3 regions of the Paenibacillus sp. JJ1722 genome follow, and region 3 is predicted to be linked to each of the others. Evidence: riboswitches for the same ligand, from Rfam matches in the RefSeq annotation. Region 3 holds a riboswitch; each other region holds the start of a gene.

Region 1 (3,280 bases), 170 kb from region 3:
ACTGGATGAGACATACGGTGGATCAGGATGCTGCACGCATGAAGCGGCTGATGCTCAGCATGTTTGATTTAGATACCACTGGTAAAACGGATAAGGAAATTGCTTTGGAGGGGATTGATCGCCTGAGTGCATTCTGGACAAGTCTCGGTGCCCCTTCCACCCTGGCCGATTACAATATTAATGATGAGCAATTGGAAAAAGTCGCAAACATTGCAGCCCGTGAAATGGAATACGGAGGCTTCGGTAATTATAAAAAGCTGAACCAAGAAGATATTTCAGCTATTTTGCACGCATCGTTATAACATTCAAAAGGGAGTGTCCTCAAGCCTGTGATGACTGAGGGCACTCCCTTTTGGAATTTATGAATTAACCGTTTGTCCTTTTTCTTCTACTTGGATAGCTGCCCCTACACTGGCACCTGCAAGAATGCCCTTTTTCTTACTAGAATTCAGAGAATCCATATAGGTTCGGGTTTCTGCGACTACAATTCCTGATAAGCCGAGCAGGGCAATCAGGTTCGGGAAAGCCATCATTGCGTTAAAGATATCTGCCAGCAGCCAAATCGCATCCAGTTTAATGAACGCGCCCCCGGCAACCAGTAGGATGAACAGATAGCGGTATGGCTTAATCCACTTGACCCCAAGCAAATATTCAACACAGCGTTCCCCGTAATAGTTCCAGCCGAGCATGGTGGTGAACGCAAACATAATCAGAATGATTGTGAGCAGTTCTGCCCCCAGCGGGAATGCGCTGGAAAATGCTTGCTGAGTCATCAGGCCCGCATCGGTAGGCCCGCTCCACACACCACTAACCAGTAGCGTCAACCCGGTCATCACACAAATAACCATCGTATCAATAAACACGCCTGTCATGGAAATTAGCCCTTGCTCCGCAGGCCATTTGGTTTTGGCAGCTGCGGCTGCAATCGGTGCGCTTCCCAATCCGGCCTCATTGGCAAAAATACCTCTGGCTACCCCACTTCGCATCGCCAGCATAATCGTAGCTCCGGCAAATCCGCCCGTTGCAGATGTAGTTGAAAATGCCGAATGGAGCACCAGCGCAATTGCGGCAGGTAGTTGGTCAGCAAACCGAATCAGTACGATGAGACAGATCAGTACGTACAAGCCTGTTTTAAAAGGAACGACCTTCGTCGATACCTTGGCAATGCTTTTGAGTCCTCCAATAGTAACAAGTCCTGTAAGGATAGCAATAATCAGTGCCGTTACAATGGGCGGAACGCCAAAACTGTTTTCGGTCGAAGATACAATCGCTTTGACCTGCGGAAACGTTCCAATCCCGAACAACGCTACCAGCATGCCCGAAAAAGCAAACAGCATCGCCAGCGGTTTAAAACGGCGTCCCAGACCTTTCTCAATATAATACATCGGGCCGCCGGAAAATTGCCCATTCCGATCCTTCACCCGGTATTTTACCGCAAGTACACCTTCCGCATATTTCGTCGCCATCCCAAAAAAGGCTGCAACGACCATCCAGAACAAGGCACCCGGCCCGCCCAGCTTAATGGCTGTCGCTACGCCGACAATACTTCCTGTGCCAACTGTAGCCGCCAACGCTGTACTCAAAGCCGCAAAACTACTTACATCCCCGCTGCCTTCATTCGGGGCCTTACCGATCAGCTTGATCGCCAGGGGCAGGCGGAATACCTGCAGCATCTTCAAACGTATGGTCAGCCACAACCCCGTTCCCATGACAAGAATGATGAGAGGCGCCCCCCATATCCAACTGCTAATCGCTTCTAACACATGTACCAAATTCATTTCAACCCGCTCCTCCAGCATATTAGAAAACAAAAAAGAGTCAAATCCGCTGATTCGACTCCTGGAGAGGTTAAAGGCACGAAAAAATACAACCATCTTGCGCAGGTTTCTGCCTCTAATAGCTTATAAAAAAGCCTAGGGCATTCCCTGTCACAGGTTATTCGCGTCTCTGTCCTTTTGCCTGAGAGTTTAAGCAGATGTTCTCTGCGGTGCACCTTCGGCGCCCAATTAAGGGTCTCTCCAGAGTTCTGTCCGTTTACGGTCCCCGCTTGTTGCTGTAATCAGCCTAAGCACCTGAGAGTTTTGCCCCTTCGGTCGGAACTTTCGTTCCATCTCCCGCAAACATCAACCAGACATATGAAATTTTTATTTATTATACAGAAAACTTTCAGCTTATTACAAGTGAAAAGTTTGTGAAGCCCTCTGAAACATTATTATTATGTCTATCAAAAAAAGCGGGTACAGCAGATTGCATCCTTAGGATGTCCTCTGCTATACCCGCCCGAGAAAATTTGGAATTACAATTCTTCACCATTGGTTGCTATCACATTTTTATACCAGTTAAATGAGTCCTTTTTGGAGCGTTTGAGCGTTCCGTTACCGTCATCATCCAGATCAACGTAAATAAATCCGTAGCGCTTGGACATTTCGGAAGTAGACATGCTCACAAGGTCGATAGGACCCCAGCTGGTGTAACCAATCAGATCAACACCGTCGGCAATCGCTTCCTTCATTTGGACAATATGCTGACGCAAGTAATCAATGCGATACGTATCATGCACAGAGCCGTCTTCTTCCACCTTATCATACGCACCCAAACCATTTTCCACGATGAACAGCGGCTTTTGGTAGCGGTCATAAAACGTGTTCAGCGTAACACGCAGGCCGATCGGATCGATCTGCCATCCCCAGTCAGAGGACTGTAAATATGGATTTTTCACGCCGCCAATCAGGTTTCCTGCTGCTTTTTCGCCTTCTGGACCTGCAGATACGGTCAAGGTCATGTAGTAGCTGAATGAGATATAATCGACCGTGTTATTTTTTAAAATTTCGGCATCGCCTGGTTCTGTGTGTATAACAACATTATTTTCTTCAAAATAACGATTCATGTAGTTGGAATATTCCCCACGGGCATGCACATCCGTAAAGAACAGGTTCATCTGATTTTCATGCTGGGCTTTCAGTATATCCTCTGGATTACACGTATGTGGGTAGCTTTCCAAACGAGCCAGCATACAGCCGATTTGAGAGCCCGGGATGATCTCATGTCCTCGTTTTGTCGCCAGTGCACTAGCTACAAATTGATGATGCAGTGCTTGATATATCGCTTGCTGCTTGTTTTCTACGCGGTCAATGACCACCCCGCCACCGGTAAACGGACTCATGGTCATTACATTGATTTCATTAAAGGTCAGCCAGTATTTTACTTTATCCTTATAACGCGTGAACACAGTTTCGGCATAATTTACGTAGTGCTGTATAACTTCACGACCCAGCCAGCC
Region 2 (3,280 bases), 2.0 Mb from region 3:
ATATAAGCAATGCCTTTAGCCTTGGTAGGATCAATAATAGCCAGCGTAGATCCTGCATGCATTGCAATCGAGCGCACACCCTTGGTAATGCCGAAAGATTGATCTGCGGCTACAATTTCGGTAGCATTCACATCACCCAGCGCATTGTAACGGAAACGAACGCCAAAGTTGGCCGCCAGCCAATCGGAGCTTGTTAATCCTTGCATCGCCGGTGATGCAGCTTCTTCTGCAGTCATGCCCTTGGCCGGATTAGTATAGGCTCCACGACGGTAACCATTCATAACCTCGGAGGAATCCCAACGGTTTTTGTTACGGTCCGCATTATAATGATCGGAGATGAAGAAGACGCTCCCCCCGCTATTCACGTATTGCAGCAGGGCAGCCTGCTCGGATGCCTTAAAGGCAACATTCGCTTCACCAATAATGAACACATCATATTGGCGCAGCTTGTCATATGTTATGGCCTGCTCTCCATAAGTAAAAGGAATGGGACGATTCAATTGGTCTACCGTAAAGCCTACATTACGCAGTCCATTGGCAAAGTCGGAGAAGGCGCCTTCAATGACCCAATCTGCTGCACCAGCGGTCTGTGCGTGCGTATTATCGAACAGCACCTTTTTGCCTTTTCCATCCGGCAGTGTAGTACCGGGTTGACCCGGGTTGCCAGGTTCGCCTGGTTCCCCCGGCTCGCTTCCGCTCACCAGTTCAACAGCACTTGGACTTTTCACTCCACCAAAATTATTGTAGGCGCCGAGTGTACCCGTCACACGAATTTTGCTGCCGATCAGCTCAGGATGGCCTGATAGCCCATATTGCCCTCTGTACGCTGAAGTCAGCTGTACATCCAACAGATTAGACGTATTACGTTCATTTGCCTGATCGGCAATCAGTACGTTAAAATCATTCGCGAACGGGGAAGAAAAGTTAGCCGTTTTCGATCCGGTAGCATGTCCGACGATGTAACCTTCCACCGTCACCGTACCTCCACTGCTTTGGCGCTGAAGTGCTTCGGCTACTGTCAATGCTCCCTCCGCCTTGACCTGACCGAATGGAACGAAGATCCCAATCAGCAGTGATACGATCGCTGCTAGATGCAACATCCCTTTTAAGCGTGAACCTGTGAATCGCAAGCCTTTTACCATACGTCAATATCCCTCCTATGATTTCCATAAATATACTTGTCCTTTATCAGATTAGCCGCCAATCTTCTAATTCCTTCCTGGTTTCATCCATAATTATGTAAATTTTAATCTTTTTTATTGGAAACGCACCTGTTTATGTAAAAATTAAACCTGTGATTGACACCGAGCACGGCATACATTACGCTAAGGAAGACATGTAGAACGGTATACGCGAATGAAGATGACGGGAGAGTCTGTCCAGGGAGCCTACACTCTGGCGGCACCGAAGGAGCAAGACGTCAGCACCCGGCTGACGGATAATCTCTCAGGTCCATGTATCGTCATCTGACGCAACTCTGGAGAGAGCGCAAGCCACCCAAGGGGTAAGGCGGTAAGAACACCGCACGAAACTCTCAGGTAACGAGGACAGAGATAAGGGAAACTTCCTTATCCTGTCCTTTTTTGTGCTCACATTGTGCGTCAGCATTAGGAACCGTCATAACCGCGCAAAGACGCGGAAATACCATATAGTATGGTATTAGAACATACAGGGGGCCACACCATGCGTTTCAAAGATGTATTTTCTATTATCGGTCCGGCCATGACCGGACCTTCCAGTTCACACACCGCAGGCGCGGTGCGGCTCGCACGCGTTGCCCGGCACTGGCTCGGGACGCAGCCTGACCGTGCCCGCATGACGCTGTACGGCTCCTTTGCCGACACGTATAAAGGACACGGTACAGACCTGGCGCTCATCGCAGGGCTGCTTAATTACGATACGGACGATCACCGGATTCCGGATGCCGAGCAATGGGCAGAGCAAGCCGGGATGGCCGTGGAATTCGCCGTCAGCGGACTCCCCGCGCCACATCCGAACACTGTCCGTTTCGAGCTGTGGAAGGGCGAGGATCAGCGCACACTGTTGGGCTCCTCCATCGGCGGCGGCAGCATCCATGTCCAGCAGCTCAACGAATTCCGGGTCAATCTGACCGGGGAGCTGCCTACGCTGGTGCTTCTCCACTCGGATAAGCCCGGTACATTGGGCGCGATAACTTCAGCGCTGGGCGCGGCCCACATTAACATTGCCTATATGCACGTAGATCGCAAAGGCCGGGATGGTGAAGCACTCACCGCCATTGAAACGGACAGTTCTGCTCCAGCTGAACTGATTGCGGAACTGCGTTCTTTACCTCATATGTATGAAATTAAGATGATTAATTTGAAAAAAGGAGCTGAATCCGATGCGGTTTAGCCATCTGCATGAAATCAGCGCTTTATGCGCTGAAGAATCCACCACAATTGGCCGTTTGATGATTCAAGAGCAGGTACAAGAGACGAATACAACGGAGGAAGAAATCTTTCGCCAAATGTCTGATTATTATGAAGTCATGAAGGAAGCCGTTCATCGCGGTCAGACACAAGACACCGTATCCCGCAGTGGATTGACGGGCGGTGACGGCAAGCGCCTAGCCGAGTATCTGCGGTCAGGGGAAACCTGCTCCGGCGATGCCTCCGCGCTGGCCATGGCTTATGCCCTCTCTGTGTCGGAGGTAAATGCATCCATGGGTCGTATTGTCGCCACGCCTACCGCAGGCTCATGTGGGGTTATCCCTGGTGTGTTCATCAGTGCGCAGGAGCGGTTCGGCTGGGATGATGAGCATATGGTGAACGGCCTGTTCGCCGCTGGAGCCATTGGCTACGTGATCGCCAACAACTCCTTCATTTCTGGCGCGGAGGGAGGCTGTCAGGCTGAGATTGGTTCAGCTATCGGGATGGCTGCTGGCGCTATGGTCGAGCTGCGTGGTGGTACGCCTGAACAGGCTGTTCACGCCGTGGGCCTCGCTCTTAAGAACACGCTCGGCCTGATTTGCGATCCCGTCGCCGGACTCGTGGAGATTCCGTGCATCGTGCGCAACGGGCTGGGAGCCGTGACTGCGCTTGCCGCAGCGGATATGGCTTTGGCGGGTGTGCGCAGCGCTATTCCGTCTGACGAAGTCATTGACGTGATGCTTGAAGTCGGCAGTGCGATGCCGTCGAAGCACCGCGAGACCGCCAAAGGCGGCTTGGCCCAGACGCCGACTGGCAAGCGTTTGACTGAATCACTTACACGCAACACACCGACCAAGAAGGATAAGTCATAATTTATAAGCGGTAGCCTC
Region 3 (3,280 bases):
ATATCGAATGGCCTCTGGAATGTCACTGAATAAATCATCAATAGATGATACACCCACCACACGCAGCATTTCGGTTTGATCCTGTTCAGTCATAGGGAGATAACGATGCTGCTTCATAGGTTCTGACTCCTTTCGAAAAGCAAGATTTTAGATCGTAAATTAGCTAATAAAAAAGTGTGTGAGATGAAAAACCCAGAAGTTCATATCTGACATATTTGCTTTATAGAAATAAAAAGAGTTTAAGATCAGCGCGGGCGTTTATAAAAGGGTGCTGCCACCACCTCGGCACGCAGGCGTTTGCCACGAATCTCAACCTCCAACGGTGTGGAGAGGGCGCTAAAACGACTGTCCACCAAGGCGAGGCCCAGATTACGCTTCAAGGTGGGCGACTGAGTCCCCGTTGTGACCTCACCAATGTGTTGTCCTTCTGCGAATACCGGGTAATGGGCGCGTGGGATACCGCGATCAATCATTTCCAGCCCGATCAATTTGCGAGGAATCCCTTGTTCTTTCTGACGTTGCAGTGCTTCTCTACCGATAAAATCTCCTTTATTCAGCTTGACGAAGAAACCTAGACCAGCTTCGAGTGGCGAAATCGTGGCAGATAACTCCTGACCATATAGCGGCAACCGTGCCTCAAAGCGTAGTGTATCCCGAGCACCAAGTCCAGCGGGAATCAGCCCATACGACTCACCGGAACGAAGCAAACCCTCCCATACGGCTGGTGCTTCCGCAGCAGGTATATAAAATTCAAAACCGTCTTCGCCCGTATATCCGGTTCGTGAGACAAGTGCTTTTGCTCCGAACAATGGCACATTCTCATGGAAGCGGAAAGATGCCAGATTCGTAATGTCCGTATCTGCCACGGCTGCGGCAATACGTGCTGCCTCCGGTCCTTGCAACGCTAGCAATGCTATCGCATCAGACACATTCTCCATGTGAACGGATGCAGGCATATGGCGAATTAGCCAATCCCAATCCTTATCGATGTTGGATGCGTTCACAACGAGCATGTAGCGTTCCGGTCCTTTGCAGTAAACAAGTAGGTCGTCTACTACCCCTCCATCGGGGTAACACAGGAGTGAATATTGTGCCTGACCTGGTTCCAACTGGCTGACATCATTCGTGGTCACCCTTTGCAGAAAAGCTTCGGCTTCTTTGCCTTCAACCAAAAATTCGCCCATATGCGATACATCGAATAAACCCGCACGTTGCCGGACGGCCTCATGCTCCTTTTGAATGCCGCTAAACTGAACCGGGAGCTCCCAGCCGCCAAAGTCAATACAACGAACCCCAGACTGCGTCCCGTAGGACGAATATAGCGGTGTTTTTCGCAAATTAGTCATTATTCCACTCCTATCCGGTGTGATCGGCTAAACAAAAAAGACAGGCCGAAAAAAACGTATAGACGGCAGTCTACACTCTTTTTTTCAGCTCTGTCCTTGATACCAGAAAGTTACCCCGGTATGTACCGGGTTTCCCCTTGGGTGATCCGCTCCAATAGCGAATGCTCTCCAGAGATGCGTCCGGCAGAGGTCCTTTTGCCTGAGAGATTCACCTGCAATGCAGGTTTACTCCTTCGGCGCTACCTTCGGGATCAACGGTATATTACCTGGCTTTGCAGATAACAACTTGATCCGATTCGCGTGCACTTATGTCTCACAAGCGGCAACAGCTATGCGAATCTTTTTGGCAGTCTCTCCCTCCGCGTTCATCCGCGTTTGCAGTTGTCGGGGTGTTTCCCAAAGCATTTGCTATAACCCATTAATACGCAAATTCATTCAAAATGTCAATAAAAATGTCATCAAAAACAATAGAAAAAACATTTAATATATAAATAAGGATATGTAAGCGTTTGTTATAAGCTATCATATTTTTATATAGTACGCTATATGAGGTGATATGAAGTATTTTTGTTAGTATTATTGACATGAGTGTTCTTGTTGTCATAATCTTAACCTGTCTAGTACAGTGAGCAAAAGCGATTTTATTCATATGGAAGTGAGGGGAACAGAATGGGTGAAGTAAAGCAGCAACTTTGGTATACAGACGAACATGAGTGGGTTCAGCGGACAGAGAATGGAACGGTACGAATTGGTATTACAGACTTTGCACAGCATCAACTGGGTGATATTGTTTTTGTAGAATTACCTGAGGCGGGAGCAACGATTGAGCAGGGAGCGGAGATCGGTACGATTGAATCGGTGAAGACAGTATCCGACCTTTTTGCTCCGGTGACGGGAACCATACTAAAAGTGAATGAAACGCTGGAAAGTACACCTGAGCTAGTGAATGAATCTCCCTATGAAAAAGGTTGGATGATCGAAGTAGAGATGGATAAAGATGTGGAGGAAGCCTTGGGCAAGCTACTGTCTGCGGATCAGTATGAGCAGTTGATTTCCGATGAGCAATAATGGAGCATTGTAGTATGGAGTAAGAGGGTTATTTGTCTGCTCGATTTTTGTATAAAATAGTCGCTATGATTTGACGTAGCGGCTATTTTTTTGTCTTTTTGCAAACGTAATTACGTGTTTTATTCTGATTTAGAGGGTTGTCCCCATATAAGAATCATACATAATCCAGCACGGTTTTTCGACTAATTTCTATAGCTACAGGTCATATTAAGAAGAATTATGCAGGTATAATACCTTCCCGGATAATTTAAATTTAAATGTTGTCATCAACGTTCATGACGAAAGTACGTTTTCATTTCGTTGATGAAGATAGCGCTGTCATTTAGTATGAATTTTAAGAAAAGGTAGTGATGCTTACCTACAAGGAGGATTTGAATATGAGTACATTGGACGCAAAGCCAAGTTCAAAAGGAGGCACTCGTGTCGCCGTACAGCGTTTTGGCCGTTTTCTTAGCGGTATGGTTATGCCCAATATGGGAGCATTTATTGCGTGGGGGCTGATTACGGCACTCTTTATTCCGACCGGATGGTTCCCGAATGAAGGTTTTGCACAATTGGTTGACCCGATGAAAAATTATTTGTTGCCGTTACTGATCGGTTATACAGGGGGCACGATGATTCACGGACAGCGTGGAGGTGTGATTGGTGCCATTATGACGATGGGTGTCATAGTGGGAGCCGATATCCCGATGTTCCTGGGCGCGATGGTAGCTGGTCCGCTGGCTGCGTGGATATTGAAGAAGTTCGACAAGGCCATTGAAGGCAAAGTCAGATCAGGCTTTGAAATGCTGGTCAATAACTTTTCGGCCGGAATTATCGGTGCCATTCTAGCGCTGCTTGCCCATGTGGCGATTGGCCCGATTGTA

Evidence for each region. A riboswitch is a leader RNA that binds a small molecule or an ion and turns the genes downstream of it on or off. The one in region 3 is predicted to bind glycine.
Region 1: linked by a shared signal. The riboswitch ahead of ACM1ND_RS20800 (alanine/glycine:cation symporter family protein) and the one ahead of gcvT (glycine cleavage system aminomethyltransferase GcvT) in region 3 are both predicted to bind glycine.
Region 2: linked by a shared signal. The riboswitch ahead of sdaAB (L-serine ammonia-lyase, iron-sulfur-dependent subunit beta) and the one ahead of gcvT (glycine cleavage system aminomethyltransferase GcvT) in region 3 are both predicted to bind glycine.

What each region holds. Positions count from the first base shown of each region.
Region 1 is NZ_CP182500.1:4,692,037-4,695,316, forward strand. It holds gene ACM1ND_RS20795 (iron-containing alcohol dehydrogenase) at 1-302, shown strand, start outside; gene ACM1ND_RS20800 (alanine/glycine:cation symporter family protein) at 360-1,778, opposite strand; glycine riboswitch at 1,938-2,032, opposite strand; gene ACM1ND_RS20805 (glycoside hydrolase family 1 protein) at 2,297-3,280, opposite strand, start outside.
Region 2 is NZ_CP182500.1:413,668-416,947, reverse strand. It holds gene ACM1ND_RS01815 (DUF6359 domain-containing protein) at 1-1,142, opposite strand, end outside; glycine riboswitch at 1,357-1,472, shown strand; gene sdaAB (L-serine ammonia-lyase, iron-sulfur-dependent subunit beta) at 1,684-2,373, shown strand; gene sdaAA (L-serine ammonia-lyase, iron-sulfur-dependent, subunit alpha) at 2,363-3,262, shown strand.
Region 3 is NZ_CP182500.1:4,519,043-4,522,322, reverse strand. It holds gene gcvPA (aminomethyl-transferring glycine dehydrogenase subunit GcvPA) at 1-117, opposite strand, end outside; gene gcvT (glycine cleavage system aminomethyltransferase GcvT) at 246-1,346, opposite strand; glycine riboswitch at 1,524-1,715, opposite strand; gene gcvH (glycine cleavage system protein GcvH) at 2,016-2,414, shown strand; gene ACM1ND_RS20005 (PTS mannitol transporter subunit IICB) at 2,792-3,280, shown strand, end outside.